Regions from separate parts of the Paenibacillus sp. V4I7 genome, predicted to be linked through region 1. Evidence: predicted binding sites of a transcription regulator. Region 1 holds the regulator's gene; the other holds the start of a gene.
The links. Region 1 encodes Rex, which represses fermentation and respiration genes when NADH is low (regulators of the CRP and FNR family bind a similar motif). Its sites were predicted from a motif close to TTGTGAAATATTTCACAA; they were not measured.

Region 1 (16,178 bases):
AGGTATTTCCTCACCGATGTATGTAATCTGGCTGCCCTCTATAACCATACAGCCTTTTATAGACGATTTCGCTTCATGATTTGAGATAAAAAAACCGTTCATAATTAATGTTTTTTTCATACTAAAAATCCCTCTCTATGCTCATTCTATTAAAGATATTGCTTTTTAAACTTTACATCTTCGGGCTTGTAAAATCAAGGAAGCCAAGTGATGTTAAGAAATTGTAAATTGTCACGGAATTTTCGTTGCTTTAGATGCAATTGTTATGATACTTTTAACTTTGTGAGTTTTTTCTACCATTTGGTCTGTTTATCTTACATATTCGATCAAAACTTAGTACATATAGTAAAATATAGGAGGATTATATGACAACGTTATTCACGAAAAAGAACGAAGTCGATTTCTTGCAACTTCTCATCCGTGCTGCAGAAAACGCATTGCAAACTGCTCAACTATTTCGCACAGCTATGATGGGCGATAAACCGCCTATTGAATATGTAAAAGCGATTAACGATTTAGAGCATGCAGGTGATTCCATTACTCACGAAATTTTTAAAGGTTTAAACAAAGTATTTATTACACCGATTGATCGTGAAGACATTATGGTTCTAGCCTCCAAAGTGGATGATGTAACAGACGGTATTGAAGCTACAATTGCTCGTTTCGACTATCTTGCTGTATCCCATACAGATTCTTATATGAAAGAGTTTTCGGCTGTCATTGTAGACTCTTGCCAACATATGCTGGATGCATTCAAGCTTCTGGCGAAGAAAAAATACATGCAAATCCCCGAGCATACGGTTGCTATTAATTCCCTTGAGAATGACGGAGACCGTTTGATGCGCGAAGGGATTCGCCAAATTTTCATTACACGTAAAGACGTGTACGAAGATTTTAAACTAAAAGAAATTTATGAGCGTTTGGAAGAAACAACGGATGCTTGTGAAGATGTAGCCAATATCCTTGATAGCGTTGTACTTCGCTATTCATAAGGCACATTCGTGTCCTATGTTTACGAAGAAAGTTTTCCAAATGGAAAACTCTTAGGAGGAAATCATGTTAACTTATTTAATCGTTATCGTTGTGCTTGCTTTACTTTTTGATTTCATCAATGGATTTCACGATACGGCTAATGCGATTGCAACTTCCATTTCCACACGTGCGCTAAGTCCACGTGTAGCCATCGCCATGGCCGCTATTCTTAATTTCGTTGGTGCCATGGTTTCCTCAGAAGTCGCCAAAACCGTTGGTGGAAGCATTGCCAACCCGGCTAAAATTGAAAATGGCGTTGAAGTCGTTATCGCTGCTTTACTTGCTGCTATCATATGGAACTTGTTGACTTGGTATCTTGCGATTCCATCTTCATCTTCTCATACCTTGCTAGGATCTCTAGCTGGTGCAGTTATCGCAGGAGCCGGCATCAACTCGGTGAACTGGAGTGGTTTTACCCAAATTATGATCATTTTGGTTTTATCGCCGATTATTGCTTTCGCGCTTGGTTACTTGATTATGATTTTGATCAAATACATCATTATATGGTCCGGAAACAGATCAAGGTCGAAGCTTAATCGCATTTTCCGTACCCTGCAAATTCTATCAGCTGGATTACTATCCTATTCCCACGGTGGAAACGATGCACAAAAAGCCATGGGTATTATCGTTTTCGGTCTCGTAGCTGCTGGTGTTCAAACCGATCTGAATGTGCCGCTTTGGGTGAAAATTTCTGCCGCTCTTGCCATGGGGCTTGGAACATCCATCGGTGGATGGCGAATTATTAAAACAGTATCCGGGAAGATTGTTAAAATCGAGCCCATCAATGGCTTTGCCTCGGACTTAACGTCATCACTCGTTATTCAGTTCTCTACCCATTGGGGTAAACCATTGTCTACGACGCATGTTATTTCCTCCGCGATTATCGGGACAGGCAGTGTCATGCGCTTCCATGAGGTTCAATGGGGCACCGTTGGCCGTATGCTGATCACTTGGCTTATTACGATTCCAATCAGCATCGTGCTCGCATTTTCGATCTACTTCGTACTATTCAGATTTATTTTCTAAAAAATAAAGGCACGACCCAAGGGAATTGGGTCGTGCCTTTTTCTAATCCAAATAATACGCTAAACTTTGCAATTCGGTTGTAAAATCCGCATGATGCACACGCACTTCCGGAGGAACCTTAATAATAACGGGAGCAAAATTCAATATGGCTTCGATCCCGCAGTCTACGAATTGATTGGCTACATTTTGAGCTTCATTCGCAGGAACCGTAATGATGCCGATGCGAACGCCTAATTCAGATAAAACCTGCTTCATCTCATGCATCGGCTGAACGATTAGATTGTTAATCGATTCCCCTACTTTGCTTGGCATAGCATCAAAAACTGCGACAATTTTCATATCATTCCGCAAGTAAGTATTATAATTGCATAAAGCTCGGCCTAGGTTACCCGCCCCAACAAGAGCTACTTGAATATGGCGATCCAACTTTAGGATCTGTCTAATCTTCTCAATTAAGTAAGCAATGTCATAGCCGATTCCCTTTTTACCGAATTCCCCAAAATAAGCCAAATCCTTGCGAATCTGTGCTGGATTCAGATCAAGCTTTTGACCCAAATCCTGCGAAGATACCGTCGATACATTTTTCATCGCAAGTTCATTCAGAAAGCGTAAATAAATGGGCAGCCTCCGAACGACGGCTTCCGATATTTTTTGTGTTTTCAACTCTACGCCTCCCCCATCCACTCTTCAATCCTAGGTAACATTTGCTCAGTCGTCATATGCTCTATCTTCGGACCAGGCAATGAATAAAGGAAGTGCTTGCCATAATACGTATCAATGACACGAGTATCATAGATGATAACGATACCTTTATCGGATGCTCGTCTAACAAGTCGGCCAAAGCCCTGTTTAAATCGAATGACAGCCTGTGGCACAGAAAATTTCATAAATGGATTCTCATTGCGTTTTTTAATATTTTCACATTTCGCCTCAACAAGAGGATGATTAGGCGGTTGAAACGGCAAACGTATAATAGCAAGACAGCTTAACGCATCTCCTGGAATATCGACACCCTCCCAGAACGAGCTGGTGCCTAGTAGGACGCACATTTTGTTATCTTGGAACATCCGGGTCAGTTTGCTCCGATTACCGCTGTCAACCCCCTGCCCGAGCACGGTAATCCCATGCGGCTTTAAGAGATCCTTCATGCCGGCATAAATTTGCTTAAGCATACGATTCGAAGTGCACAAAATCAACATACGCCCTTTGGTAATTCGCGCAACATCACTAAGCGACTCTATAAGTGCGTTGATAAAAACAGGATCACCAGCACCTTTGATCGTCGGAAAATCCCGAGGAATCACGACAAGAGCTTGCTCTCTGTAATTAAACGGAGATGGCAATTGAATGGTTTTCAGCTTGCCCGATTGTTCATCCTCAGGGATAACTAACCCTAATTGATCCGCTGAATATTGAAAAGATTTATTAACAGACAAAGTCGCGGAGGTCAGAATAATACTGTCCTTAGTCTCAAAGAAATGCTGCTGAAGCAGCCCACTTACATCGGTAGGCACGGATACAAGCTGCAGTGACTTCGATTTGGCATAGGTGCCGGCTTCCATCCAGTAGACATAACCCTCATCGGCCATTTTCATAAAAAAGTGCAGGGCATCTCGATGGTTGTACAGTTCCTTTACCGTACCATTCAAATCGGTGACTAAACCTTGAACACCGAAAACCTCCTGCATATCCTTCACTTCATTTAACAATTTATCAAGCGTGCGGAGTAAATCATTCGCATTCAAATAAATATTGTCTTCCATGATCAGAAGCTCTCGCCATTCGGTCGGAAGCGTTTCGGGCTTCATCCGAAGTACGTACTGTGAGTTCTCTGATTGCGAAGGATCACTCCTAGATGATAGCAGCTCATAGAGCGCTTCGCTGAGTCGATCCCAATCCTCTTTGATTTTCACAATTTTGGGGAAGAGCCCGTCAATGGTTTGACTCCAAGTGGCCGCGCGTTCCTGCTGCTCATCCGATTTCTGTAATCGAAACCGCAGCATCGGTAATTGGCCGCTGCGATTATCTTTATACAGCCATAGCAACGAATGATAAAATGCGGAAGAATGCAGCTCAATGCCAAGATGCTTACTGGCCACTTCTTCAAAGTGATGAGCCTCATCAATGACAAGGTGCTTGTAAGACGGTAAAAGGCGGTTCTCAGCCTTCATATCCGTAAAGAGGAGGGAATGGTTCGTGATGATCACATCGGCCGTATTGGCATCATTCCGAGCGCGATGATAGAAGCATTTTTTGTACCAAGGGCACATGCGGTTCAAACAAGAATCTGTGTCACTTGCAACCGAATACCAGAACTGGGCACCTTTATTTCCAAAATGCAGCTCCTCTTCATCTCCATGCTCCGTCTCACTTAGCCATACAACCATTTGTGCTGCCGTTATCGGATCTTCCTTGCCATTCTCGTAATCACGAGTTGTTAGCTTTGTTTCGAATTTACGCAGACATAAGTAATGACTTCTCCCTTTGAGCACAGCAGCTTTGAAAGGGATAGGGAAAATCTCCTTCAAGAGAGGAATGTCCCGCTCACGAAGCTGTTCTTGTAAGTTAATCGTGTGCGTAGAGATGATCACTTTCTTCTCATACTTGATGCCATAATAAATGGATGGTATTAAATACCCTAGGGACTTCCCTGTTCCTGTTCCCGCTTCAATCATCAAATGCTGATCATGCTCGAGTGACTTTTCAACTTCTCGGATCATCTGCTCTTGGGATTCACGATCTTCAAAGATCTCGAATTTTTCACGCAAAGCTGTTTTCAATCCTTGATGGAAATCCGTAAAAGATGAACCTAAACCGTCCGCATCGGAGTCACTGCGCGTATCCTCCTCATCGCCCCAATCTGTGACATTAAGCGTAAATTGCCGGAAATATCGATTCGTATCCATATCCACGCTGGTGATAGATTCTTTGTATGCGCATATTTCATCGAGGAACCATCCTAAATCGCTATTGCCGTTTTCGAAAAGATGTTGTAAGCGTTGAACCGTAAGAAGCGGCAGACCCAGCAACCGTTCCATACAATTAATCCATATGGCCGCTGTTACTTCCGCATCACTATCCGCTTGGTGTGGCCTTTCATGATCAATGCCGAATAAGCCGGCCACCATGCTGAGTTGAAGACTTGAAATAGATGGAAATAAGATGCGTAGCAAATCCATCGTATCCAGCACACGTCCTGTGAAAGGCGGGTATCCCGTTTTCGTTAGTCCTTTTTGCAAAAAGGATAAATCAAAAGCCGCATGGTGCGCCACAAGGACACAATCAAACAACAGCGGAAACATATCCGCCATGACTTGGTCAATCGAGGGAGCATCCGCAACCATGTCTTCCGTTATCCCTGTAAGTGTTGTAATCGAAGAAGGTATACTTATCCCTGGTTTGACCAGAGAAGTATACCTGTGAGTAATTTGAAATTGATCTATAATGACGAGTCCAACCTGAATAATTTCATCCGCAGGCTGACTTCCTGTCGTTTCAAAATCCAAAACTGCAAATTTCATGACGTGTATCTTCAATCCTTTCGTCCTGCACTTCTCCTAGCATACCAAATCTTATTAGGAAAAGGGAATACCCAGTTAGCCGCTTCCGAATTAGGATTCGTCCAAATTGATCAGCGGCTCCATGCAAGAAGGATCGGTGTGATAAGCTTTTTGAAAATATTCAAAGGCTTTTTCCATATTCTGATTTTGTACTTGTATGCAGCCCATTGCGTTATACGAAATGGCCTTCATCTTGGTATTGTCGGTCAAGGGCAGCAGGAACTTGAAGTGTTGATACGCTTCTCCAAACTCCCCTTTGCGCAAATGACCCATTGCTAAATATACCCTAGCAAGCAAAAAGTCCGGTTGTCTTTGAATCAACACTTCGAATTCTTTGATTGCTTGATCGTACATATAAAGCTTGTAATATCCCTGGCCCCGCATGAATTCATCCGTTTGCTTCCCGGACACATCTAGATCCATCAGCTCATCATGAAGGGTTTGGGTACTCATCGGTACGGCCCCATAAAACTTTCCCAACTTCTCCTCAAAAAGCAGCCACGCTTCGATGAACTCATCGCTCATCGTTTTCAACACCTGCAATTGTTCGTCGAGCTCCGCCTTTTTTTCCACGTCACTATTCGGATATTCTTTTTGGATTTCTTCCAAAACCTCGTTCATTGTGGAAAATAAATGCTTAAACATTTGGCATCCCACCTTTGCTTCGAAAGCTTACCCTCATTCTTTGTAAACAGAGCCGATTTCATGCATGGAAGTGATCCCTCTTAAAGGATGGTGGAATGCTCTTCTTCTTTGAGAAGCTGCGCAACTTTATTGTTTTCGCCCATAATGGCAATCGTTGGTTGATGCTTCCTAGCTTCTTCATCGGTCATCATTGCATAAGAAATAATAATAACCGTATCACCGGTCTGAACCAACCTAGCTGCAGCCCCATTTAAACAAATCACACCTGTGCCGCGAGGTCCCGGAATTATATACGTTTCCAGACGTGCACCATTGTTGTTGTTCACAATTTGCACTTTCTCATTCGGTAACATACCAACCAAATCGATCAAATCTTCATCAATCGTAATGCTTCCGATATAATTCAAATTCGCTTCCGTAACGGTTGCCCGGTGTATTTTAGCTTTCATCATTGTTCGAAACATGGAAGTCACTTCCCTACTTGTAAAATTAAATTATCGATCAAACGCGTTTTGCCGAATTTGACAGCCAAAGCAATGATAATAGATTGGGTATGATGGCTATTTTCAAAAGGTTCTAATGTCGGATAAGCTAGTACCTCTACATAGTCAATCAGAGCTAAAGGTGTAGTCGCAATATGTTGGCTGACCAAGCTTTCGAGCTCCTGTGGTGTGAAAGTTGTATGTGATTCTACAAATGCCTTTGCTTTTTGTAAGGATTGAGACAAAACTAAAGCATGCTTACGCTCTTCCTCAGAAAGATACACATTGCGCGAGCTCATGGCCAGCCCATCTGCTTCACGCAAAATAGGACATGGAACAATCTCGATGCCGAGATTGAGATCTTGCACCATTTGCTCAATGACAGCAACCTGTTGGGCATCCTTCAGACCAAAAAACGCTTGATCAGGCTGTACAATATGAAACAACTTGCTAACGACAGTTGCGACCCCATCAAAATGCCCAGGGCGCGATGCTCCGCAAAGTCTGGAGGTAAGACCTGTCACACTGACCGTAGTGCGCGTCGGTGTCGGATACATTTCGCTCACAGATGGCATAAACACTAGGTCAACGCCCGCGGCTTCCGCTAATTGCAAATCCCGTTCCGTATTTCGCGGATACCGCTCGAAATCCTCACCTGGACCGAACTGGAGCGGATTAACAAATATACTTAGCACGACAAGTCCACTTTGAGTACGTGCTTTGCGCAGCAAACTTGCATGGCCATCGTGTAAATAACCCATTGTCGGCACAAACCCAACAGATTGGTCGTTCTTGCGTCGGTAGTCCCTTATACGAGAACGCAAATCAGCAATTGAATGAATAACTTCCATGGTCTGGATCGCTTCCATGCTTCTCACTTCTCCTTATCGCCATATAAGTATTCAACAACATCGTTGTCCATATGAAACGTATGCTCTGGCGCAGGGAATGCCCGTGCTTTCACTTCTTTCACATATTCCCCAATACCTGCACGAATAGTTTCCCCTATATTCGCGTATGCTTTTACGAACTTTCTGGCAGCACTGTCAGAACCATACTGGAGAAGATCATGATATACAAGCACCTGGCCATCGCAATGAATCCCAGAACCAATTCCAATCGTAGGAATCGATAGCTGCTTCGTTACCCATTCAGCCAGTTCATCCGTCACCAGCTCTAAGACCACCGCGAAAGCTCCCGCTTTCTCAAGAGCTTTAGCATCACTGAGCAGTTTCTCCGCTTGTTCGGAGCTGCGTCCTTGTACGCGGAATCCACCAAGTTGATGTACGGATTGCGGAGTTAAACCCAAATGTCCGACGACCGGTACACCGGCTTCCGTAATCGCTTTGACAGTAGCTGCAATCTCAGCTCCGCCTTCCAGCTTAACCGCTTTTGCTCCGCCCTCTTGCATTAATCGGGCTACTCCCCGAAATGTCGTGTCCAAGCTGCCATGGTAAGTCAAGAAAGGCATATCCGCTACAATGAACGTATTTGAAGCTCCACGCACCGCGGCTCGCGTCTGGTAAACCATATCATCCATAGTGACAGGCAAGGTTGAATCGTAGCCTAGTACTACATTCCCCAGAGAATCACCTACTAGGATGACATCAATGCCAGCCTCTTCCGCTAAGCGGGCTGATGGATAATCATAAGCAGTTACCATTGTAATGGGAACGCCATCTTGCTTCATTTTTCTCATCTTAGCTGTCGTAAGCGCCTTACGTTGTTCCATTGTTATCCCAGCTTCCTCATATAAAATAAAAAAACCTTTTAGCTAAGAGCTAAAAGGATCGCATGCAGAAAGAATCCAATGATCCCTCTGTCTCGGTCCCATAAGGCTCAGAGCAGAATCCAACATCTTGTTTCAAGTCCTATTCCTTTGTAAACAAACTACAATCGTCAAGCTGCAAGTGCAGTTCCTTTAAGGATACCGCCTTGTCTTGCTATTATACCAAATGTTGCTTCCATTTGATACCTTTACTTCAGTTCAATATCTCCGGAATAGATCTTTATTTTCTCTCCAGCTTGTGTGATTACCGTTAATGCCCCGGAATCATCCAACGAATCAGCAATACCTTCAATGACACCTGCAGGGGTATGCGTGCGGATTGGACGCTTCAAAGTTACACTGAGAGCCTCCCACAGCAAACGGATTGGGGCGAAGCCCTTCTCCATATAAAGCGCATAGAGATCTTCAAATTCTAAAAGAAAAGCTTGTACCAAACTTTCTCTTGGGATGTCAGTCCCCGACTCAATCGCAAGTGAAGTCGCGATATTCCGAAGTTCCTCGGGGTAATCCTCCTGCTTCAAATTTACACTGATGCCAATTCCTGCAACTACATACTTGAGCCGTTCATCTTCCCCACTGCTTTCAAGTAAGATACCGCTTACCTTCTTGCCTTTAATTAGAAGATCATTAGGCCACTTGATGCCGATGTCTACCTGGCAAACCTTCTGGATGGATCGACATAGCGCTACCGCACTAAGCAGCGTTAATTGAGGCATGAAATAGACCGGAATGCGCGGTTTTAACACCAGACTCATCCAGATCCCTTTGCCGGCCGGAGAATGCCACGTTCGCCCCATTCGGCCTCTTCCTGCTGTCTGTGCCTCTGCCAGCACAATCGTGCCTTCAGGAGCACCTGATGCAATGAGAGCATGTGCTATCGTCTGTGTAGATTCGACTTCCCCGTAAACATGGATTTTCTGACCGAGAACCTTGGTTTTCAATCCACTCAATAATTCGTTCACTTGCCATGAATTAGGCTTACTCCGCAATCGGTACCCTTTACGCGGCGCAGCTTCAAATTCATAGCCTGCCGATCGAAGCTCTTCAATATGCTTCCAGATTGCAGTGCGGCTAACGTTAAGTCGGCGGCTGATTTCCTCACCGGAAACATAAGCTTCCGGGAACTCTTGGAACAGCTCTAATATACGTTCGTTCATACGATTTCACTCACGATCTATCGGGATTTATTTTGAGACCGATTCATCCGGTCATTTTGCAATTGTTGTTGTTCGTGTAACAATTTGGGGATAAATCGGTACTAATTCTTTCGAGACTATGGACCTGGTAGCTTGTCTGATTCCGATTTAAGGCACCTCAAATGTGAACAAAGCTGTAAGTAGGAGTAAAGTAGCTCCTTCAAATAATAAAAAAACCGCGCTGCGCTGCTACTTCGCAGCACGCGCGGCAAGTAAAAGTGATTCTCGCTCGTTCGGGAGTTCTCCGAGCGCGGTTCGTTCGAGCAGCTGCTGCAGCAGTATGCCCATCCATGGACCCGGCTGCCGGCCAAGCTCCTCCGCCAAATCCGTGCCGGATATGGCGAGTTCCTTCAGGCTGAAGCAGGGAACCTCCTTCAGCCAATCCTCCCCGCGGCGCAGTAGCTCCGGCGCGGCGGTTTGCAAGAAGCGCGCGAGCTCGCCGCGCTGCTCAGGGCATTGCGGCAGCACGCGCAGCAGCCGCAGCAGAGCGCGGGCTGCTGCTTCGCCGCGGCGCACCGCGCCAAGCTTCCAGACCCGCTCCAGCGGAGCCGGGTCCGGCACTAACGCGGCTTCCTGCGCGGCGCCGCCAGTAAGCTGCGCGGCCACAGCCTCGCGCAGGGCCAGCACCGCCACGACCGCTTCGCAATCGGCGCGGGAGAAGGTCAGCTCCTGGAGCGCCGTGCGGACCGTGTCCGCCGGCATCTCCAAGAGCATCAGCAGCATCACCCAGCGGTCATGCTGCCCTTCCAGCGCGCTGACAGCGTCCAGCGCGTCATCCCACGCGAGCCAGCGCTCAAAAGGCAGCGGCAGCTGCTTTTTGAGGTAAGCCGTGAGGCGGCTCGCCAACAGTAACCGCACAGCCCGCGCCGGGGCTGGCCCTTCGACCATGCGCTGCAGCTCGCTGCGCACGCGCTCCATTGCAATGTGGCGCAGCAGCGGAGCTTGCGCAAGCAGCGCTTGCCACGTACTCGACTCGACCTCCAGTCCATAGGTCGAGGCAAAACGAACACAGCGAAGCATGCGCAGCGCATCTTCTCCAAAACGCTCCTCAGCAGCCCCAACGCAGCGGAGCATCCCGTCCACAAGATCCTTTTGCCCTGCAAAAGGATCCAACACAACGCCCGCCGCGTCCATCGCCATAGCGTTCATCGTAAAATCGCGCCGCTTCAAATCCTCCGTCAAATCCGAAATGTATTCGACGGAAGCCGGACGGCGAAAGCCCTCGTATTCCGTTTCTTTGCGGAACGTCGTCACCTCATAGGTTCCCTGTGCCAGGATGACGGTTACGGTGCCGTGCTGCAGCCCTGTCGGCGCCGTCCGCGGGAAGCAGGACATCACCTGCTCCGGCAATGCAGACGTCGCAATGTCGATATCCTTGATCGGTCGGCCTAGCACAGCATCACGAACACAACCACCTACAAGATAAGCCTCATACCCAGCTTCTGTAAGCTTAGAGAGAACTAAGGAAGCTCCACGATCTATTACTTTTATTTTAACAACATCCGACATGGTACTCCTAACCTGCTAACATCCTCTTATTGACAGGACGAAGCTGTAATGCGATGAGATTCTGGAAGCTCTCTTCCCAGCACGCGATAATAAATTTCCTCATATTGAACCGTAGTTATATCATTACAAAATGTATGCCGAGCACGCGTCAAACAATTCTGTGCCACTTGTTCGTACAATACTTGATTACTAAGCAAGTTTACGACATGTTCGGCCATTTTATCAGTATCCCCAACATCTGCTAAATAGCCCGTTTCACCGTGCGTAATGAGCTCGGGAATCCCGCCGGCATTGGAGCCGATCGTCGGCACCCCGCATGCCATCGCTTCTAAGGCCACCAGACCGAAGCTCTCTTTTTCCGAAGGAAGCAGCATCACGTCAGCAAGGGAAATCACCTGTGCTACATCATCCTGTTTACCACAGAACGTTACCTTATCTGTGAGGCCAAGTTCCTTTACCTTAGAAATCATTTTGGATAAATCAGGACCTTCTCCCACGAACAAAAGACGTGACGGAATCTGCTTGCTAACTTTTGCAAAAATATCAATAACATCCTGCACACGTTTGACAGGTCTGAAATTAGAAATATGAATAAGAATCTTCTCTTCCGGCCGAGCAAACTCGCCTCTAAGCTTCGTAATATCACGAGGATAATACACCCGTTTATCGACGAAATTGTAAGTTAGATCGATGTCACGGTCGATGTCCAATAATTCTCTTGTTTCTTTAATTAAATCTTTCGAAACCGCTGTTACCGCATCGCTTTCATTAATAGCATAGCGAATTAAGTCAGATATCGATTGATCCTGTCCCAGAACAGTTATATCCGTTCCATGAAGTGTCGTAACAACCTTCAGCTTACTGCCAACCATCTGTTTCGCCAGAAGTGCACAGACGGCATGAGGAATGGCATAATGAACATGTAGTAAATCTAACTCTTCCATCTTGGCGACTTGCGCTAATTTACTGGCAAGAGAAAGGTCATAAGGCGGATAACGAAAGACATAATATTGACTGACTTCCACTTCATGATAAAAAATATTTTTATGAAATTTACCCAAACGAAAAGGCATACTGTGTGTAATAAAATGAACCTCGTGTCCTTTTTCGGCAAGCAGCTTGCCAAGTTCAGTAGCAACAACACCTGAACCACCTAAAGTCGGGTAGCAGGTAATTCCAATCTTAAGTTTATCTTTCATCATGCACCTCTTTTCCGATCAAACGAATTGATCTACCACCAAGGGCAGCTTAGATACGAAACCTTCTGCATAACTTAACATGCGCTTTTGACCTAATATGCGATCTCTAGCTTCAACTCGTTCGATATAGCCTTGATTTAAAGGCGTGGCTACCGTACCTTGACCCGTTATAAATTGTGAGCGATAAGCGCTCAGTGCTGCAATTTTTTCATCATAACAATCGGTTACATCCACCATGAGATCAGCTTCGTAAACGTCATTTATAAAATAAAAGTACATCTGTTCCACGTTCACGGGCTCAGAATCAAGCAGATACTTGCGAAGCTTAGCGTTAAAAACAGCTTCCTGAACCAAGCCCGAACAGGCTACATGGTCTGGATGCCGATCCTGCCAGTAGGGTGCAAATACGATTCTCGGCTTAAATTTACGGATTTCTTGCGTAATACGCTCAATATTTGCCTGTGTAGCAAATAACCCTCGATCCGGTAGTCCCAGATTCGTACGAACTTTCACGCCAAGAATACTCGCAGCTTGTTCAGCCTCCTCGATCCTTGTTTCCACTGTGCCATTAGAGGACATTTCGGCATAGGTTAAATCACAAAGTCCAACCTTAAGCCCACGCTTGGTATGTTTGGCAATCGTGGCCCCCATGCCAATCTCAGCATCATCTGCATGCGCGCCAAATATAAGAATATCAAGAGATTCGCTCATCTTATTCAATACCTGGCTTATATTTATGTACTAACTCTCTCCAACCGAAATCACCGCGATCAAGCGCTCTGACGAGTAGTTCGGCTGTTGCTACATTCGTAGCGCAAGGAATCCCCTGAACGTCACATAGACGCAGCAGAGCAATAATGTCGGGTTCATGTGGTTGAGCCATTAATGGATCTCGAAGGAAAATAATAAAATCCATCTCATTTTGTGCTACCAATGCGCCAATTTGCTGGTCTCCCCCAAGTGGACCTGACATAAATCGATGTACGTCTAATTTGGTGCCATCCATAATCCGCTGTGCTGTCGTCCCTGTTCCATATAACTTATGACCCTCGAATACATGTTCATACGCTATAACGAAGTTCACCATTTCATCTTTCTTACGATCATGGGCAATTAACGCTATCTTTAACATCTTGTCTTCCACTCCCCTAGGGCTCTTTAATCTATAAAATGCTCGAATCCATAAATCATTCCGCTATATGTCATCACTTTACGTACTGCAATGGCAACGCCCGGCATATAGGCTGCACGATCATAGGAATCATGTCTAATTTTGAGCGCTTGGCCTTGCTCCGCCATAACAACTTCCTGCTGAGCAAAGATTCCAGGCAGTCGAACACTATGTATTCTAAATCCATTGTAATACCCACCGCGCGAACCTTCAATTGTTTCTTCTTCATTCGGATTCCCTTGACGCAGCTCTCCTCTAACTTCGGAGATAAGTTCCGCGGTTTTCACTGCCGTTCCAGAAGGAGCGTCCAGCTTTTGATCCCCGTGATACTCAATGATTTCTAGATTAGGGAAGTATTTAGACGCTTGAGCAGCAAATTTCATCATAAGTATAGCCCCTATTGAGAAATTCGGAGCTATGATTCCGCCAATTCCACTTTCTTGGCACTGCTTGTCCAATTCAGCAATAGCTTGCGGCGTAAATCCCGTTGTTCCCATTACTGGGCGAATTCCTAGGCGTATAGCCAGGTTTGTATGTGAAACCGCTGTTTGCGGACCTGTAAAATCTACTAAAACGTCTGGCCTGGATTCTGTGAGAGCCTGCTCCAAATCATTGCTCATTGTAACCCCACATTCTTCAAATCCAACCATTCTTCCTAAATCAATTGGGCCAGAGGAGCGGTTAACCCCCGCCACCAATTCCATATCGGACTCTGTGAGTACGGTCTTCACGACCTCTCGCCCCATTCTTCCACTTGCACCAATAACGGCTACTCGAATTTTACGATCCATGTTTGAGACTATCTCCTTTTTGTATGTTTCAAGCCTATAATTTCATCTTTTGTTGGTAGAGCGCCGCATGCTGTTTCGCAATTTCATGGTGAGGCTCCAAACGAACCGCTTCCATAACGGTTTGATAGGCTCTCCCATAATCCTTTCGAAAAGCAAATGCTTCTCCTAGAATAAGATACGCTTCAATAGCCAGAGGATCAAGAGTAATCGCTTCTTTCAGTAAGAAAATCGCGCGTTCCGCATGCTCTGACTGGGCACTTAGCTGTTTTTGTGCTTTTTCAACTAATTCTCTTGCATGCAGCACTTGCAGATGATAACGATAAACTTCATTATCTTTAACCAACTCTAATGCCCTAGAAGCATGCTCAATGGCTTTATGCAATTTGTTACTTCTTGCGAAAGTAATCGATAGCTTGTAGTGATAGGCAGCATTGTTTGGTTCTTCAGCTATCGCTTTTTCAAACCATTCAATGGCTTTTTCAAAATCATGACCAAGTATGGATTCGTACGCTTTCTGTATTTGAATTTCTCCATTCATCTGCCCATCCTCCTCCACTCGAAATCGAGTCTCCCGTTATTGGGGATGGTATAGTTTATGAAGCTTATGTAGTTTCGGTGTTAATTTTGGTCCATCGCCCCGCATCCCGCGTGTTGAATTTGTGCATGATTTTATCGTGAGCTTCCGTCAAATCAATGCCCAAAGAGTTCGCGAAACAAATGGTTATGAAAAGAATATCACCGAGTTCAAGCTCAATTGAATTGTCTTCTTCCGTGCTTTTTTTGGGCTTTTCACCGTATGTATGATTCACCTCTCGGGCTAATTCACCAACTTCCTCTGACATTCTTGCCAGCATTGATAAAGGACTGAAATATCCTTCCTTAAACTGGGAAATATAAGTGTCAACCTCTTGTTGTATATCTTTAAGTGTACGTTCGGACATGTTCACCCTTCTTTCCATCATCTTCACCGAGTTATCATTACTATGTTAAACTATAGAAGAAAAGTTGACAAATTTTTTTGGCGATAACATCAAGTATTTGGAGGAACAGGAATGAGATTTAAGGAACGATTTGCTGATCGATTTACGAATGTTGTTGCAATTATGATCGGTACGGCTATTTATGCGTTTGGTTTGCACTATTTTGTTATTTCCAATGAGTTAATGGAGGGCGGGGTTACAGGTGTTTCATTGCTGCTTAAATACGTACTAAACGTGCCACCGTCCATATCTACCCTTGTAATTAATATCCCATTGTTTTATATCGGTTGGAAAAATTTCGGCAGAGGACAGATGCTATACACCATCTTCGGCGTCGTCTCGCTGTCTTTCTTTCTATGGATCATGGAGCTGCTCATCCGAATAGAATGGCTGGTCCCATTTCACACCACGCAGGATTACTTTCTAGCAACTCTATATGCAGGTATTACACTCGGGATTGGACTCGGACTTGTCTTCCGTTTCGGAGGCACTACGGGTGGCTCTGACATTTTGGCTCATATCGGCAATAAGAAGAGAGGTTGGAGTGTTGGACAAATCATCCTCATTATTGACGTCATCGTCATTGGCTCTTCGTTCATCTATTTACCAAAAGAAAAGGTCTTATATTCACTTGTTGCCGTCTTCGTAAGCTCTCGGCTCATCGATTATATTTCCGAGGGCGCTTACGCGGCCAAAGCATTTACCATTATTAGCGATCAAGCAAGTCAATTAGCACAAGCCATTACGACGGAACTAGACAGGGGAGTGACTTTATTCCCAGCTAGAGGCGCCTACTCC
Region 2 (16,178 bases), 2.2 Mb from region 1:
TACTTTTTGCTTTTGGGAACATGTCGATTTACTATGCCTATTGAGCACTAATGTCGTTGATGGTATTTTAACGGCTCCTTTCGTTAAAGTTAAAGCCGATGTGATTAAGCTGTATGTGCCTGAATAAATGCTGCAGTTAGGATACATTTAAGAGAATTATACCGAATTCATTAAAGATTTTAAGATCTTTTCATAAAGATTACTGCATGTTACTTTAAAATATGAAAAAGAGGAGCAGCATCAAAGCATGCTCCTCCACTCTCGGCAGACTGTAATTGAAAAAAATCTCAGCAGGATTCACTAATACATGTTATAAGGTATCTTTATCCTTTTATACCACTAAAGGTAATTCCGTTAATAAACGTTTTCTGGAGAAAAAAGAACAATACAATAACTGGTAATGTCATCAAGGTGGATACGGCCATTAACAGGCCCCACTCGGAACCTTTTTGACTTTGGAATTGCTGCAATCCGAGTGAGACCGTATAGGAAGGCTCATTAGTTAAATAAAGCAGAGGACCAATGAAATCGGTCCAGCTTCCCATAAATTGAAACAGTGCCACAGCTAAAACGGCGGACTTGGCTAACGGAAACATGATCTGTAGATAAATACGAAACTCACTTGCGCCGTCTATGCGGGCCGCTTCGCGAAGGGCATCCGGCAGTCCAAGAAAAAACTGCCTTAATAAGAAAATGTAAAACGGTACTCCAAAAAATTGGGGAATAATGAGCGGGAGAGATGTTCCCACCCAACCCAATTTAGAAAACAAAAGGAAGAGGGGGATCATAGTCACTTGTCCGGGAATCATCATAACTGCGAGGGTGACGAAGAACAACACACCGCGACCGCGCCATTCCAACTTGGCAAAACTGTATGCAACCAAGGGACAGGATATGATCACACCGATCGTACTAATGATTGTAATCATCGCCGTATTTTTCAAATATGTCCAGAAAGGGATATACTCTACCGCACGGGAATAGTTACTCCACTGAAAAGGATGTGGGATCCACTCAGGGGGAAATGTAAAGATTTGTGTGAGCGGTTTTAGAGAAGTTGAGACCAGCCAAATAAACGGAATAATGAAAAAGAATGAAGCAATAATTAGGCATAAATGAGCTAAAGCTCGGTTAATTTTTTTTACAGCTAGAGGATTCATTCCTATATGGCCTCCTTTATTTCCCTTGATAATGAACCCATCGTTTAGACGAAATGAAAATCAATGCAGTTAATGCCATAACGATAACAAACAAAATCCATGCCATGGCGGAAGCATAGCCCATTTTGAAATATCTGAATCCGTTCTCGTATAAATACATGACGTAAAATGTCATGGAATTTGCAGGGGTACCTTGTCCTTTGGTCATTGTGTAAGGAAGCGTGAACTGTTGGAACGCACCGATCGTTCCCATAACCAGATTATAGAAAATAACAGGAGTTAGCAAAGGCAGCGTTACTGTTTTCGTTTTCTGAAACCAATTGGCCCCATCGATTTCCGCTGCTTCGTAGTATTCATCGGGGATGTCTCCTAATCCAGCAAGATAGATGACGACAGCATGACCAATACCCCAAAGCGACATAAGGATGAGCGAGGGCTTGGACCAAGCTTCACCACCCAGCCAAGGGGGGCCATCGATACCGATGCTTGCTAACATCCCATTCACCAAACCGAAGTTTGGATGTAACAACCACATCCACAGAACAGCCAAAGCCACCTGTGGCACAAGAGTCGGTAAGAAGAAGATCGTTCTGTATATAGCCATACCTTTGACCTTCAAATTTAACATCATGGCGAGTGCCACACCGAAAAATATACTTATAGGAACAAAAAATACAGCAAAATAGATTGTGTTGTATATGGATTTCCAAAACAAAGGATCATTAAAAAGATCCTTATAATTATTCAGACCGACAAATTCTCCAGGCTGCAGGATGCTGTAAGTGGTGAAGCTAAAGTAAATTGATGCGAACATTGGAATTGCATAAAAGCAAATGAGCCCTAAAGCCCAAGGTGAAGCAAAGAGCCACCCAATCACGTTAGTTCGGCGAAATGATCTTTGTTTTCTTGCTACTGGAGAAGCTTTTAAATGAACCGATTCGGCTAGTTTCGCCATGTACATTCTCCTTCCGAATATTATAGGCCAATAGGCAAGGAGCGAGAGCTCTCCCTGCCTACTTAGCATCTTATTTATTATATTTTTCCAGCGCTTTGTTTACGGTTTCTGTTACTTTATCCAGATTTTCTTTCGGAGTGCCATTACTACGAGTGGCCTTTTCCGTTGCAGAAGCTAATTCATTCCATAACAGCTGTCCTTCAGGAATGACCGGACGGTTGTGTGATTTAGGAAGAATATTGACGAATTCTTTCATAATTGGATCGTCCTTGTACCCGAACTTGGCGTTAACCGAATCAATAACCGACATGCCAGACTGGGCATTCAGCAAATATTGCCCCTCTTCTTTACCTAAGAATTCAAGGAACTTCCAAGCGGGTTCAATGTTCTTGGAACCTTTAGGGATAATAAGGGACATGCCGCCCGACCACGTCGTAAAGTTTGATCCAGTAGGTGTCGGTATCGGTGTAACACCGTAATTCAGGTTCGGCTTAAATTTTTTGATACCAGCTACCGTCCAGTTTCCACTTATCTTCATACTGATTTGACCGGAAATGAATGGATCCATTTCATCCGTACCGGCTGCGCTTGTGAATCCTGCAATGTCCTCGACATTGTATTTTTTACCAAAATCGGTCATCCACTGAAGCGCATCTACGACTTTAGGATCATTCGCAGTGATTTTGCCAGTTGATTTATCTTGGAAGTCTCCCCCAAATGACCATCCCCAGCTGTATAGCCAGCCTTGTGAATACCATGGAATAAAACCGATTCGTTTGAAACGTTTGCCATCCTTGATGGTCAACTTTTCAGAAGCCGCTTCGAGTTCGGCAAGCGATTTGGGAGGATTATTGGGGTCGAGCCCAACTTCTTTGAAATGATCCTTATTGTAAAACAGCAAACGTGAGTCCGTACCTAACGGAATGGCATATAACTTGCCTTTATAATTGGACTCATCCCATGCAAATGGATAATACGAGTTCTTATTTATTCCAGCTCCAGCAGCCATCGTAGATAGGTCAGTCAATGAACCTTGCGCTGCCCAAGAGCCGACCTTAAATCGGTCGAAATAGGCAATATCTGGAGGGTTGCCACCTGCGACCGCAGTAAGCAGCTTCTGATCGGCGCCCTCATTGGATTCTGTATACACCAATTTGATTTTGACCGTGGGATTTTTCGCTTCAAATGCTTTCACGACTTTATTCATATTTTCCAAATCGATCGAGGTAAGACCGTGCCACATAGTGACAGTTACATTACCTTGTCCGCCTTTCTCGTTCGAGGCTGCGGTGCTTGATGGAGTTGTTGAATTAGTGCCTCCCGTAGTTGGAGTAGTCGATGAACACGCAGTTGCAAGTACTGAAATAGTGAGAAAAGATACCAGTGTTGGAAATGCGAGTTTTGTGGATTTTCTCATGTGTAAATCCCCCTTAAGATAGATTTTTTTATTTCAACTTGACTCCCATTAATGTATGCGTTTACATTCTTGTTGACTATGACATAGTGTGAATCATATTGTGGGAAAGACGCAGGTGATGCTCCTTGATTCGATCTTATGTATGCATCGAGCAAATCCACCTCATTTCAATAGAATAGTATGCTTCTATATACTAAGTATATTAATATCAAAAAACATACCATGTCAACTTCAATTTCACGACATGAGTGTAACAAATTTCCATATATCAGACTTTCACCGCTAAGATACTGTCCTTACTAGGCTGGCGTACCCAAACAAAACAAAACAAAAAAAACATGGTGTAACCCATGTTTTTCAATCGCTGTTCAGTCACCGTTACCGGCTATTTTTTCACGACCATTCGATGTTCGATAATTCTCTGTTCGGGGACGGCTTCTCCGATTAACTGCGAGACGAGCAAGTCCACCGCTCCTTCGCCCATCCGTTTCTCGTCTTGTTGAATGTGAGTAAATATCGGCTTCCCAAGATAATCGTTGAGTGAGTCAAAACAAACGATGTCATATTCATCCAACGATTTGCCCAACGAATCGATAACCTGAGCCAGCATGGTTGCGACCAGAAATTCCGAGGCGACAAATGCCTTGACTTCAGGATATTGTTCCAAAAAGCTCTTAATCGTCTTTTTGTCACTATCGATTGCGGTTCCGTTAAGGTTCATAGGGAGGGTACCCTTTAAATTCGTCAAACAATAGTCCTGATTTAGCTTCAATCCCTCTTGTGTAAAGGCCAAGGTATACCCCAATATCCTTTCCTCCAAAGTTGATGTGTTTTCCTCCGGGGGAGACAAATAGGCGATTTTATCGTGGCCTCTCCCGATCAGATGAAGCGTAAGATCCTGGGCGGCTTTCTTGTTGTCCGTGTAAACCGAGCAAACCGGAATTCCTTTCAAGTATCTGTCGACTAATACAATGGGAAACTTGTCCAATACGAGACGAAGCAGCTCAGCATTATAATGTTCGCCATGAATGGGAGTCACGATTAAGCCCTTGATGCCTAGACTGACAAGCAATTGGATAGCGCGTTCTTCTTCTTCCTTGCTCCCCCAAGTTCGCTTGATGATCAGATCATACTTGTGCTCAGCACTCTGTTTTTCTATCGATCGAAGCAGTTGCAGGCCGTATTCGTCGGAAAAATTCGGAATAATGAACCCGATCAAAGGTCTTTCTTTTTCAGCGGGTACCATACCCGTTCTTTCCTCCGAATGACGCTTTTGTTCTAATCCACCAGTAACACCACTCGCTACAAACGAACCTTTTCCCTGAATCCGTTTGATGACCCCTGCTTCGGCCAACTTCTCCAGCGCTTTTTTGGAAGTGATACGGCTGACACCAAACTGTTCGGCCAGTTCTTTCTCGGAAGATACGCGATCTCCTGCCTTCAATCTTCCCTCTTTAATCTCATTAATAATATGCCTATAAAGCTGTTCATATAAATGTTCTTCCATCTGAATCACCCTACCGCTGTATTGTTAATATACTAAGTATATCATTCCATAGATGATTAGCAATCCTACCATTGTTTAATTAAATTTTCTTTCAAAAGTTCCTTGCTCAAAAAATAAGGGGAACCTACGTTTAAACCATGGTTGCATTGGTAACTCTAATGCTTCGTTAATATCTACCCAAAGTAGTTCTCCAAAGAACAATAATCCCCTTTTTGTTATTCAATTTTCAAGACCAAAAATACCCGCTGATGATTGGATCAACAGCTCACGGATTTGAACATAAATAAAAGGAACTAAAAAGAAATGATCGAATTACTTAGAATGGTTAGATTTAGGATTTTATCATACAATTCTGACCCTTTTATTCAGCAAGCCGGTTATCGTATTTTTCCAAAAGTTCTTCATTAGAGATAACGGAAATGATCAGAAAGAATCAGCAGCTGCAATCAGAAGCGGAACGGCTGACGGCACTATTGGGTTGACCCGCTCCCCAAACAACGACGGTTTTATTAAGATTAGCGTGAAGGATCAAGGAATCGGTATGACAAAGGAGCAGATTGATAAACTGGGATCACCATTCTATTCACTTAAAGAAAGTGGAACTGGATTAGGTATGATGGTGAGCTTTCAGATCATTCGCAATCTTCAAAGGAAAGTACGAATCAACAGTGAGAAAGACGTAGGAACAGAGTTTTCAATTTATTTGCCTATGATCTAATGCTTCATCTTTCTTCTTGCTTCTAGCTCCATCTTCAAGGCATATTCAACAGATTCTGCAAGGATATCGAATTTCTCTGCAACGGTGTACGTCAGGATCTTTCCACAATGGACGCAGCGATGCATTTGAATATCTGTTACTTTCGAACAATTTGTGCATTTAATCATCTATGTCGTCCACCTTTGTAATTATCATACCTCCATTATACACATATACATCAAAAAGCCACCTATTTAACTACCCAAAATGAACACCACAGGTTTAAAATGAATTCATTTATCATAGATGTATATCCATACAAAATGTAAACTTCAGGCAGGTGAATTGTAGTGTCCTACATGGATATTCCCTATAGCTTAGGAGAAAAGTCAGCCGTTCCCCTTTGCAAGTTTATTTCCATTTGGAAAGTTCAAGCCAACGACACCTATCAAGTAACTAAAAGTGCGGGATTTGTTACACCCGGGCTTTTTATTACTTATGAAGGAAATGGTGTCATCTCCCTAGCCGATGACCGATTTGACTTGTACCCCGGCTCCTTTTTCCTCGTACAAGATGCCATTCCTTGTACATACAACTGCCAGAATAACAATTGGAAATTTTACTTTATTGACTTCAGCAGCTTGGACATGGCGCACTTCCTCCATCTTCCTGTTGGAGAAATTTTATCTACGGCGAAGTTGGCCGAAGCCCTTCAATTAAGCGAAAAAATCATTGAAACCCTGATCGCACAACCCACTGGTTACGCTTATTCAGCCAACATCCTGCTGCAGGAAGTGCTGCTCCTTTTCGCAAGGGAACAGTCGTTTTTTGCTGCGCCTAACCATACCGAGATGGACAGAATCCTCTACTATATGCACAAAAACTTAAACAAACCTATGCAAATTGATGAGCTTGTGCAAAAGAGCGGTTTGTCACGCACCTACTTCTTCGCTCGTTTTCGTTCCATGACCGGACATTCTCCAACCAGCTATATGCTTAAACTAAAGTTAGAGTCGGCCAAAGTTTCGCTTGAAACGACTAACTTACCAGTCAAGGAAATAGCAGCAGCTCTGCATTTCTATGATGAGTTTCACTTCTCAAAGCTCTTTAAGAAGCACTATGGCATGCCGCCTAGCGTTTTTCGCCGACAATAAGCATTATGATCACTTCATTGATCGTGACCTCGCGGCTTTTTACCGCTCCATCTCTCATCAACCTTCTCATTGACCGATTGATATCTCGCATCTACGCTGATCCGATATTGGTTCGTTGTGTTTTCTAGCGAACAATGAAGCAAATACATGCCGAAGATGAGAACATCTCCTGCTTCAAACGTTGTTGTAGCCCATTTCCCGCTGAATTTTTCCGTAATAACCAGCGGATCATCGGTATAATGTCCAATACCGTCACGATCTGAATCCTTCGTCCCGTAAGACTGTTTCAAGTCTTCGAAACGATGAGATCCAAGGCAAATTGCAAGTCCGCCCATTTCATAAGATACATCCCCTAGTGGCGACCAAACCGTATAGACTTTCTCTGTACCTCTTCCCATATAAACAATATCATAATGGGCTCCAGTAAAATCACCCTTGCCTACCGCCCGGAGCCATTTGTAATGATACGTAAGCGAGGGTTCCCCAAGGAGTTCATCAAAAAAGTGCATGATATGATCCCCGTTTAAAACATTAAGCAAAGCCGGCAGGTCCTCATTCGCCCCCCATGAAGATGCTCTTGCTGCCATCGGCCATTCTGCCTTCTTCCAACAGGGTATCGCGATCAAGCTTCCCCATCTTTTCCATTTTTTCTAAAATACTCGTGTGTGCATGAAGAACCTTCGTTCGGTCATGGAATCCGCGGATGAGTAGATATCCGTCTTCCTCCATCCGCTCGCGCAGCGACACCACATCATGAACAATCTCGTTTGAGCTCCTCAGCTCCGTCAAATAAGGACCACCCAGCTCCAACTCGCGACTTCCTACCTTCACCAACAATTCACATACACTCCTCTGCGTAATGACTTATGACTTAAGTGTAGGTGAAATCAATTCGTTGAGCCATGGATGATCGCATTTTAGGCATGTATAATCGTACAAATATTGTATTCTTTACTGATGTGGGTAACAGATTACAATCATTTATTCATAACGTTAATAAAGTTGTAATACTTTGTTCAAACCGTATTCACATATTATGTGAAAAAAATCACATACATTGGAGTAAGATAGAAATATATAGCAAATCAAATGGAAAACAGAAGGTGATACCACTTGAACCAATCTCGAAAACATGAAAAACGATTGATGTACCTGATGTTCATTGTTGCTTTTGTCATGTTACTCTCTTTTATCCGCAAGTTTTTTTGAACCTATGAAAGCTACAAAGGAGATGTGTCCCTATGCCTACCTACGATTCTGTATTTTATAGCCGCCTACTCACTGAGACCACACTGGCATTTCATATCATTTTCGCTACCATCGGTGTTGGCGTTCCGGTCATGATCATGTTGGCTGAGTTAGCCAGCATTAAACGTAAAGATCCCTATTATGCATTGCTGGCACGAAGATGGGCTCGGGGATTCATTATCACCGTTGCTATTGGGGTGGTTACTGGTACTGCTATCGGGCTTCAACTCAGCTTGTTGTGGCCAAAATTCATGGAGATTGCTGGGCAAGCTATTGCGCTTCCGTTATTTCTAGAAACTTTTGCCTTTTTCATCGAGGCTATCTTCTTAGGCATTTATTTATATACATGGGAACGATTAAAACCTAAACATCATCTGTTACTACTCGTGCCTGTTGTCATCGGGTCCTCTGCTTCAGCATTTTTTATTACGACTGTAAATGCATTCATGAATACGCCGCAAGGCTTTACTCTAAAAGATGGCTTGATTACAAATGTCCAGCCGATTCTAGCTATGTTTAATCCATCAATGCCAACTAAAGTGGCACATGTACTTTCCTCAGCCTATATGACCAGCGCATTCATCTTGGCTGCTATAGCGGCCTACTCCCTTCTAAGGAAAAAAGGGGACACTTTATATGCCAAGAAAGCTTTAAAGCTGACTGTTACTGCTGGGCTCGTTTTCGCCATAACCACGGCAATGATCGGTGATCTATCAGCAAAATTCCTAGCTCATACTCAGCCCGAAAAACTTGCCGCAGCCGAGTGGCATTTCGAAACATCAACGAATGCCCCGCTCGTTCTTGGTGGTATTTTGACTGAAAATAATGAGGTTAAATATGCGTTGAAAATTCCGTATGCATTAAGTATTTTGGCAGGCGGAACTCCCGAAACCGAAGTAAAAGGACTGAATGATATTCCGAAAGATCTCCGTCCTCCATTGTACGTGCATTATTTCTTTGACGCCATGGTTGCTATAGGGATGTTTGTGATTGTCGTTGGCATTTGTCATATGTGGTACGCACGCAAAAAATCCCGTAAACCTTATCCGAGATGGCTTCTAGCGATTATTGTTGGGTGTGGTCCTCTTTCCATGCTAGGCATCCAATGTGGATGGTTTTACGCGGAGGTTGGCCGCCAACCATGGATTCTACGCGGATATATGAAGGTAGCAGACGCCGCTACAACTTCACAAGACGTGGATACGATGTTACTGCTGTTCTGTTTACTTTATATCGTTTTAGCAATGACCGCAGTAAAAGTATTATCCAAACTTTTCAGAAAAAACGATGTTGCAGATGAACTGATTGCACTTGGTATTTTCGGGGGGAGGACCAAAGAATGAGTCTAGAACTTGTTGGCATAACTGTTTTGTGGATCTTTTTATACGGATATTTAATTGTAGCGTCCATAGACTTTGGTGCGGGTTTCTTCAGTTATTATTCAGTTATTACGATGAAACAGCATATCATTCATAAGATCATTGAAAGATATTTATCTCCTGTCTGGGAAGTTACCAATGTATTCTTAGTTTTCTTCTACATCGGTATGATTGGATTCTTCCCAGAAACAGCACGTTATTATGGGACCGCGTTACTTGTACCAGGCAGTGTGGCGATCATATTGCTAGCCATAAGAGGAGCCTACTACGCTTTCAGCAACTATGGTTCCAAGGATAACAAATGGTACATGCTGCTCTATGGAGCAACTGGCTTGCTCATCCCTGCAACCCTTTCTACGGTGCTTACCATTTCTGAAGGGGGAATCATCGTTGAACAGAACGGCATGATTTTGCTAGATTGGAGTAAGTTACTTAGGAGTCCTTATACGTGGTCGGTCATCTTGCTGTCGCTAGTGAGCGTCCTTTATATCTCGTCCATGTTCCTTTCCTACTATGCCTATAGAGCAAAAGACTTTCCCGCTTTTAGAATTTTACGAGGCTATGCTCTTTTCTGGAGCGGACCCACTATTCTTGCAAGTCTGCTTGTCTTTTTCGCCATAAACCAGCAAAACCCAGAACATTTCCGCAACATGCTTAACCTTGGATGGATGTTCGGAGCATCATTTCTCTGCTTTTTAGTTGCCGTCTACTTCCTATGGAAACAAATCAAGCTAGGTCTAGCGTTCATATTGGTGCTTTTGCAATTTGCTTTTGCTTTCTTTGGTTATGGTAAAGCCCATTTACCGTATATTTTATTTCCATACATCTCCATTCACGAAAATTTTACGAATCAAGCAATGGGAACTGCGCTAGTCATCGCCTTTATTGCAGGGCTTGTTATTCTAATCCCATCTCTGTTTCTGCTTATGCGTCTATTTCTTTTTGATGCTGATTATGTACAAGGTAAATTTAAAAAGAAGGGTGATTAAACCTATGGAAAACTTATTAATCCAATATGCTCCACCGATATTTGTTCTATTTTCACTTGTTTTTATGATTCTGTGGGTACCAAGAGCAGCCGAAGTGACTGAATGATTAGTAAGGCAAAGAAGTCGACTATAAGCTAGTCGACTTTTTTACTTATGATTCATGTTCGATATCATTTTCCATCTCGTCTTTGAGATTTTTCAGCAGTTTCTCTGGTTTACTTCCGAAATACTTCGTGTAGAGAGCTTCATAAGTCCCATCTTTGGAGACTGCTTCAATAGCCTTATTGATCCTTCCCATGTACATGTTCCGCTTTTTAGCAACGATAGCGTAGCTATCTTTGTTGAAAGCTTCTCCTACCTTTTTAGCTTTTCCTTCTGTTGAGTTTTGCAAATAATCTTGAATACTGTGCTCTTCAAAAACAACGGCATCAACCGTTTTATTTTTCAAATCATCGTAAGCATCCGAGATATTCGCATAGCTCCTTATTTTGATCCCTTTAATTTCACTCGCAAAATGATAAGCAGTCGATCCGTTCCTTGTTGCCACTACTTTCTGGGCCAAGTCATCTTTGCCTTTAATCACCTCATTATCTGTTGCGGTGAGTATCGCTTCTCCCGATTGAAAATAAGGACTTGAATAGTCTAAATTGTTCTTGCGGGCATTCTTGATGGTCATTCCGGCGATTGCCAGATCCACATCGCCAGATTTTACACTTTTGTTCAATTCACCGTATTCCATGGCTACCCATTCATATTCTATTTTCGCCTTCTTAGCAATGGCCTGCCATAATTCCACTTCGAAGCCTTTCTTCTCTTCTCCTTCTGTATACGAGAAGGGCCGCGAGTTTTTCTCGATGCCGACTTTGATCGATTCATTCTTCGCGCATCCTGTGGAAGCAAGTAGTTCCAATAGTACGACCAACAGAGTGATCCCCTGTTTGCTTCGAACTCGTATTTTCATTGCTATAATGCCCTCCTTATCAGCATGTGTTATGCACTTTCTCTGAAATAAATTCGATATACGCCAAGGTACCTTCAATTTCATTGGAGAAAATCCAATAGAATACTTACTCTAGGGGTATTTACAGAATTTCACTTCCATTGCATAGGTCATGCTATCAGATTATCAGGTAAACAAAGGTATTATTTGTAAATCATTAAACAGTTATGCAGACTCGACAGCATATATTGTGCAAGTTTTCATTCAGAAGGATAAATAAGATGAAAAAGACCAATCCGCAAAATTATGGATTGGTCTTCTATTCATTCTACTTTCCGCTTCTCTTTGGTATCTTCTTCTAACAATCCTTTCGTTCCTTGTCTAAACTCCTTAATCGTTGTGCCGAATGCGCGGCCTAACTGCGGAAGCTTCGAAGGACCGAATAAAAGTAACGCAACTGCAAAGATGATGACAATCCCTGATACGCCAATGCCTGATAGCATGCTGTTCACCTACCCCATATATGGTTTCTGAATTAAAATTTTACCATGAGAGCTGTCACATACATAATAAGAATTCCTGCGGTTAGCCCTCCAAAATTCAGCCAAGAAACAGGAGAAAGATTTCTTTTCTCGGACTCTTTAAGAATCATTTTGGAAATGACATAGATGACTTGCAGTATAGCGCCTGCACCTATACCGAAGAATAACGCGGCTAATGTATCATTAAAAATAAATCCGCCTACCCAAGTCCCAATAATGGCAGGTCCACCGGCGATTAACGCTAACGAGACAAAGGTCTTCCAGTTGGGACGATCTTTGAGTAATGGTGCTGCGATCCCAACGCCCTCTGTGATATTGTGCAGGGTAAAACCGATAATCAAGAAAGTTCCCAAGGCTGCTTCTCCGACAGCAAAAGCGGATCCAATGGCAAGCCCTTCGCCAAAATTATGAAGTCCAATACCTGTAGCGATTTTGCCCGATACCCTTCTTCCCTCCAAAGAACTGCTGCTTAGCTTGCGATCATTCGACTGATCCACCGCTATTAAGAAGAGACAACTGAGCAGTGCGCCAAACCAAACCAAGCCTGTACCTTGAAATACACCTGGTGCTTCAGAAGCCATTTCAAACCCTTCTTCAAAGGTATCGATAACTAAGAAAAACAAAAGCCCTACCGTCAATGCAAGAATAGCATGCATGCCTTTAACTGAAAATCTACGTAAAAATGGATACCATAAGAGTCCTAACCCAACAGGAATAACTCCTACGTAGAAACCTATTAATGCATATTGCCAAAATAGTTTACCATTTGGTTCAGGTGTCGCAGCTGCGGCCGCAACTTCGCTCTCCTTGGACCCATGGGTAAGGGATTTTTACAGTTCCCTGTTCAAATCTTTGTAAGGTATCACTTGGAGAGAAATCCGCATTCCAAAAGGCTCCATCCACAACGACTTGTGCTATCGTTATTTCCTCCGGTCCTGAATTAAGCACCTTAAGCTGGATTCCTTCATCATTTAGCGTTATTTTCTCGACATTAAGAACTTCAATAGGAGCAGCCGGCTCATTTTCTATTCCTGTTCCCACTTTTGCAATGGTAGTGATAATCGCAATAAGTAAAATTAGGGGGAGAATTCCCCACAAGATAGCTTTAAATTTGTTTGTTGGAACCTTATTTTCGGTTTGAACATTGATATTCATCGTACGCTCTCCTCCTTTCTTATTCCGCTATGAAGAAGCCCATCCATCCGAGCTCAGCAAATTCACTTTGATGGGCATGAAACATGTATCGCCCAGGAGATGGGAATACAATTTCTAGAATGCCTCGTTCTCCCTGACATTGCATAATGGTATCTGTAAATTGGGGACGCGCTTCAGGATCCGCGCCGGTTGCATAATAGTTAAAAAAGTTCGCATGAAGGTGAAAAGAATTAATGAAATCAAATTCAGTAAGATTGCTTAAATAAATTCGTACTAGTTCCCCAACCTTAACCTTAATTGGTTCTTGTTGATAGGCAAATGCGTATCCATTCACCGTATAGACTTCATTTTCCCCATCCAAATCAAGATCATAGCCGTTCATAAGCATATTGAATTCTTTGGCAGCAGCTCTTGGCTTCTTCGGATCAATAATGAAGTTACCGTAGAGTCCTTTATGAATATGTCTGGCGAGAGGAGCAACATGACAATGGTAGACATGCATACCAGCAGGCTTAGCTTCAAACTCGTATGCAAAAGTACCACCTGCAGTTATTGCTTCCAGTCCATCCATGTTGGTAGGATGCATACCATGAAAATGGATCGAATGCGGATGACTCGTTGCATTGGTAAACTTCACTCGAAGGACATCCCCTTCTGTACAACGAATAGTGGGTCCTGGTATCGTGCCATTGAATGTCCAACCGGGAAACTTGATCCCTTTCGCGATCTCAACATTCGTTTCATAGGATGAAATTTCGTATTCCCGTAACGTTCTTCCATCAGGAAGCTTACTTACCTTTCCATAATCAAATGCTGTGAGTGCTTTCTGTGCTGCTTTAAAACCTTCAGTCACTTCTGTACTCGGAACATAACCATGCTTCATACCATCATGCAATTGTTCTTTCATAGCATTATGAACGCCATGCTTATCCGCAGCTAAGGATGATTTACCAAATAAAGATGATGGATTTAGTAAAGCACTGCCAATGACAGCAAAAGCCCCTGCAGTTCCCATTTTCAAAAGATTACGTCTTGATACCTTATCAATCGGTTTACGGAACATCGTCATGCCCTCCTATTTTATATTGCTTGTTTACAATACTTTTGTATTAGGGAAACTTTTTAGGTAAAAATTTTTTTGTTTCCAATGGGACAAAGAGTTTACCAAGGGAAAAACCTTGACTTCACTATAAGCCCATATACATAGTTTGTAAACCTATTTTTTCCAAAGAAAAATACCATCATTGCTATCCTTCCAAAAGAAGGCATGAGCGCATAAAAAGTCCCTGTTTTGTATGGTTACAAAACAGGGACTTTACCCACAGACTTACTTCTGAAACGTTCTCGGCGAGCTCCCGAACTTTAGTTTGAAGGCTCGTTCGAAGTGAGTTAGCGTGTTGAATCCAGAGGCATAGCAAATTTCTGTGACAGGTATATCCGATGCCATTAACAACGATTTAGCAAAGTTCAAACGCAGTCCCTGTAAATAAATCTGGAATGGGATTCCTGTCATTTTACGAAATGCATGACTGAAATAATTAGGTGCTAATGCCGCTTGTTTGGCTGCTTCCTCTAATCGTAGTGGATCTCGAAAATGGTGGTGAATATAGACAAGAGCTCTCTGAATCGAACGATGCTGAGCTTCTAAATCCTTTTCATTGATACGTGGGTGTTGCTGACTATAGGCTCGAAAAAGGTTAAGAAGGATCCGCTCTAACGCACCTTTCACCATCATTTGCTGACCTGGCATCCAATTATAGGCCTCACTGCTAATCAGGCGAAATTCGGACTCTATCATGTCAAAGTTAACATCGATATCAACCATATATTCGGCGAAGTGTTGAAACATCAGCTCTCTTATCTCTTCCCCAAGAAAATCTCCGGAGAAAACAAGGTTGTAAATATCCATGGGCTCATCGGGAAATGAATAGATTTCATGAAAATCTGCTGGTGTGAGTAGAAAGAGACTTCCCCTTATAAGTCGATGCTCAGTTCCATTAACGATGTTCACTCCTCGTCCACGGAGAACAAAGCAAAGCTCATAAAATTCATGCCAGTGCAAGGAGTGGTGCTCGTTATTGATGTGCTGAAAGTAAATTTGAAAAGAGGAGGAGGGATCAATAAATTGGTCATTCGTTAACCTAATCGGTTGTTTTTTCATATCTGCCCTCCGCCTCCATTGTGCCATTATTATAGCATATCGAGATGCACCTTAAATCGGCTATTACAGCTGTCTTTTATACGTTAGCATACGTATTCCCTGCTAGATCTTGACCGCGTGCCAACCAAACTTTAAAGTTTGGATTTTTCTCTGGATACACTTGCGTTTCGGTTGAGAAATAACGCATGGTATATCCACAACGACGGTTTTCACTTTTGTTTGGATCTGCACCGTGAATGATGCGCGAGTCATGCAGCGAGCATTGACCTCTCTGCAATTCGAAGTGAACACGCTGTTGATGTATCCATGTTTTTAATTTGCGTATTAAACAGGTTCTGGGACCCATCTACACTTTCATACTCAGAGAAACCGTTGGTATGTGTGCCTGGAATAACTTGCATACAGCCATTTTCCTTCGAACTATGGTCAATGGCGAGCCAAACCGTAATGATTTTATCAAATGAACTAACCCGACCATTCCAATAAGCCGAATCCTCATGCCATGGCGTTGCCCTGCCAATAAAGGGGTCTTTGCAAATAAAATGGCTGGACCATAGACCAATGTTCGGTCCGATAATAGGCTCCACGAGATCCAGAACTTCATCTGACAGGAGGAATTTGAGCAGCCGTTCTTCACGGAAATGAGGTGTGTCCAGCTCGTCAGACAGTTTACTTCCTTTTTGCTTTAGTTGATCTTCAAATATATCCGTCAACTCAGCTAACTTCTCTGCAGAATACAGCTGTTTTTCATAAAGTAAGTACCCATTCTTCTTATAAAATTCGACTTCCTCATTGGTTAATTTACTCAATGTAATCCCTCCAAGATGTATGTTCTTATCGACAAATTAACTATAACGCACATGTTGGATGACAG

Region 2: a site for Rex is predicted at 7,927-7,944, ahead of QFZ80_RS20955 (cytochrome ubiquinol oxidase subunit I). Genes of this name have one in related genera too.

The regions. Positions count from the first base shown of each region.
Region 1 is NZ_JAUSZD010000002.1:2,054,777-2,070,954, reverse strand. Features, by position in the region: gene QFZ80_RS10660 (amidohydrolase) at 1-120, opposite strand, end outside; gene QFZ80_RS10655 (DUF47 domain-containing protein) at 366-992, shown strand; gene QFZ80_RS10650 (inorganic phosphate transporter) at 1,057-2,058, shown strand; gene QFZ80_RS10645 (redox-sensing transcriptional repressor Rex) at 2,101-2,721, opposite strand; gene dinG (ATP-dependent DNA helicase DinG) at 2,724-5,579, opposite strand; gene QFZ80_RS10635 (tetratricopeptide repeat protein) at 5,670-6,263, opposite strand; gene panD (aspartate 1-decarboxylase) at 6,344-6,727, opposite strand; gene panC (pantoate--beta-alanine ligase) at 6,733-7,596, opposite strand; gene panB (3-methyl-2-oxobutanoate hydroxymethyltransferase) at 7,620-8,477, opposite strand; gene QFZ80_RS10615 (biotin--[acetyl-CoA-carboxylase] ligase) at 8,723-9,691, opposite strand; gene QFZ80_RS10610 (CCA tRNA nucleotidyltransferase) at 9,920-11,239, opposite strand; gene bshA (N-acetyl-alpha-D-glucosaminyl L-malate synthase BshA) at 11,266-12,438, opposite strand; gene bshB1 (bacillithiol biosynthesis deacetylase BshB1) at 12,457-13,149, opposite strand; gene QFZ80_RS10595 (methylglyoxal synthase) at 13,151-13,570, opposite strand; gene dapB (4-hydroxy-tetrahydrodipicolinate reductase) at 13,597-14,400, opposite strand; gene QFZ80_RS10585 (tetratricopeptide repeat protein) at 14,435-14,938, opposite strand; gene QFZ80_RS10580 (nucleotide pyrophosphohydrolase) at 15,003-15,341, opposite strand; gene QFZ80_RS10575 (YitT family protein) at 15,453-16,178, shown strand, end outside.
Region 2 is NZ_JAUSZD010000002.1:4,268,841-4,285,018, forward strand. Features, by position in the region: gene QFZ80_RS20905 (carbohydrate ABC transporter permease) at 324-1,160, opposite strand; gene QFZ80_RS20910 (carbohydrate ABC transporter permease) at 1,177-2,115, opposite strand; gene QFZ80_RS20915 (ABC transporter substrate-binding protein) at 2,186-3,532, opposite strand; gene QFZ80_RS20920 (GntR family transcriptional regulator) at 3,918-5,039, opposite strand; partial or broken gene QFZ80_RS20925 (DNA mismatch repair protein MutT) at 5,115-5,231, opposite strand; gene QFZ80_RS20930 (ATP-binding protein) at 5,485-5,757, shown strand; gene QFZ80_RS20935 (hypothetical protein) at 5,754-5,924, opposite strand; gene QFZ80_RS20940 (helix-turn-helix domain-containing protein) at 6,096-6,890, shown strand; gene QFZ80_RS20945 (phytanoyl-CoA dioxygenase family protein) at 6,905-7,477, opposite strand; gene QFZ80_RS20950 (hypothetical protein) at 7,443-7,727, opposite strand; gene QFZ80_RS20955 (cytochrome ubiquinol oxidase subunit I) at 8,132-9,481, shown strand; gene QFZ80_RS20960 (cytochrome d ubiquinol oxidase subunit II) at 9,478-10,506, shown strand; gene QFZ80_RS39340 (cytochrome bd oxidase small subunit CydS) at 10,511-10,612, shown strand; gene QFZ80_RS20965 (transporter substrate-binding domain-containing protein) at 10,658-11,467, opposite strand; gene QFZ80_RS20970 (twin-arginine translocase TatA/TatE family subunit) at 11,770-11,949, opposite strand; gene QFZ80_RS20975 (ZIP family metal transporter) at 11,982-12,569, opposite strand; gene QFZ80_RS20980 (hypothetical protein) at 12,760-13,143, opposite strand; gene QFZ80_RS20985 (multicopper oxidase domain-containing protein) at 13,163-14,206, opposite strand; gene QFZ80_RS20990 (AraC family transcriptional regulator) at 14,471-15,304, opposite strand; partial or broken gene QFZ80_RS20995 (phytanoyl-CoA dioxygenase family protein) at 15,381-16,113, opposite strand.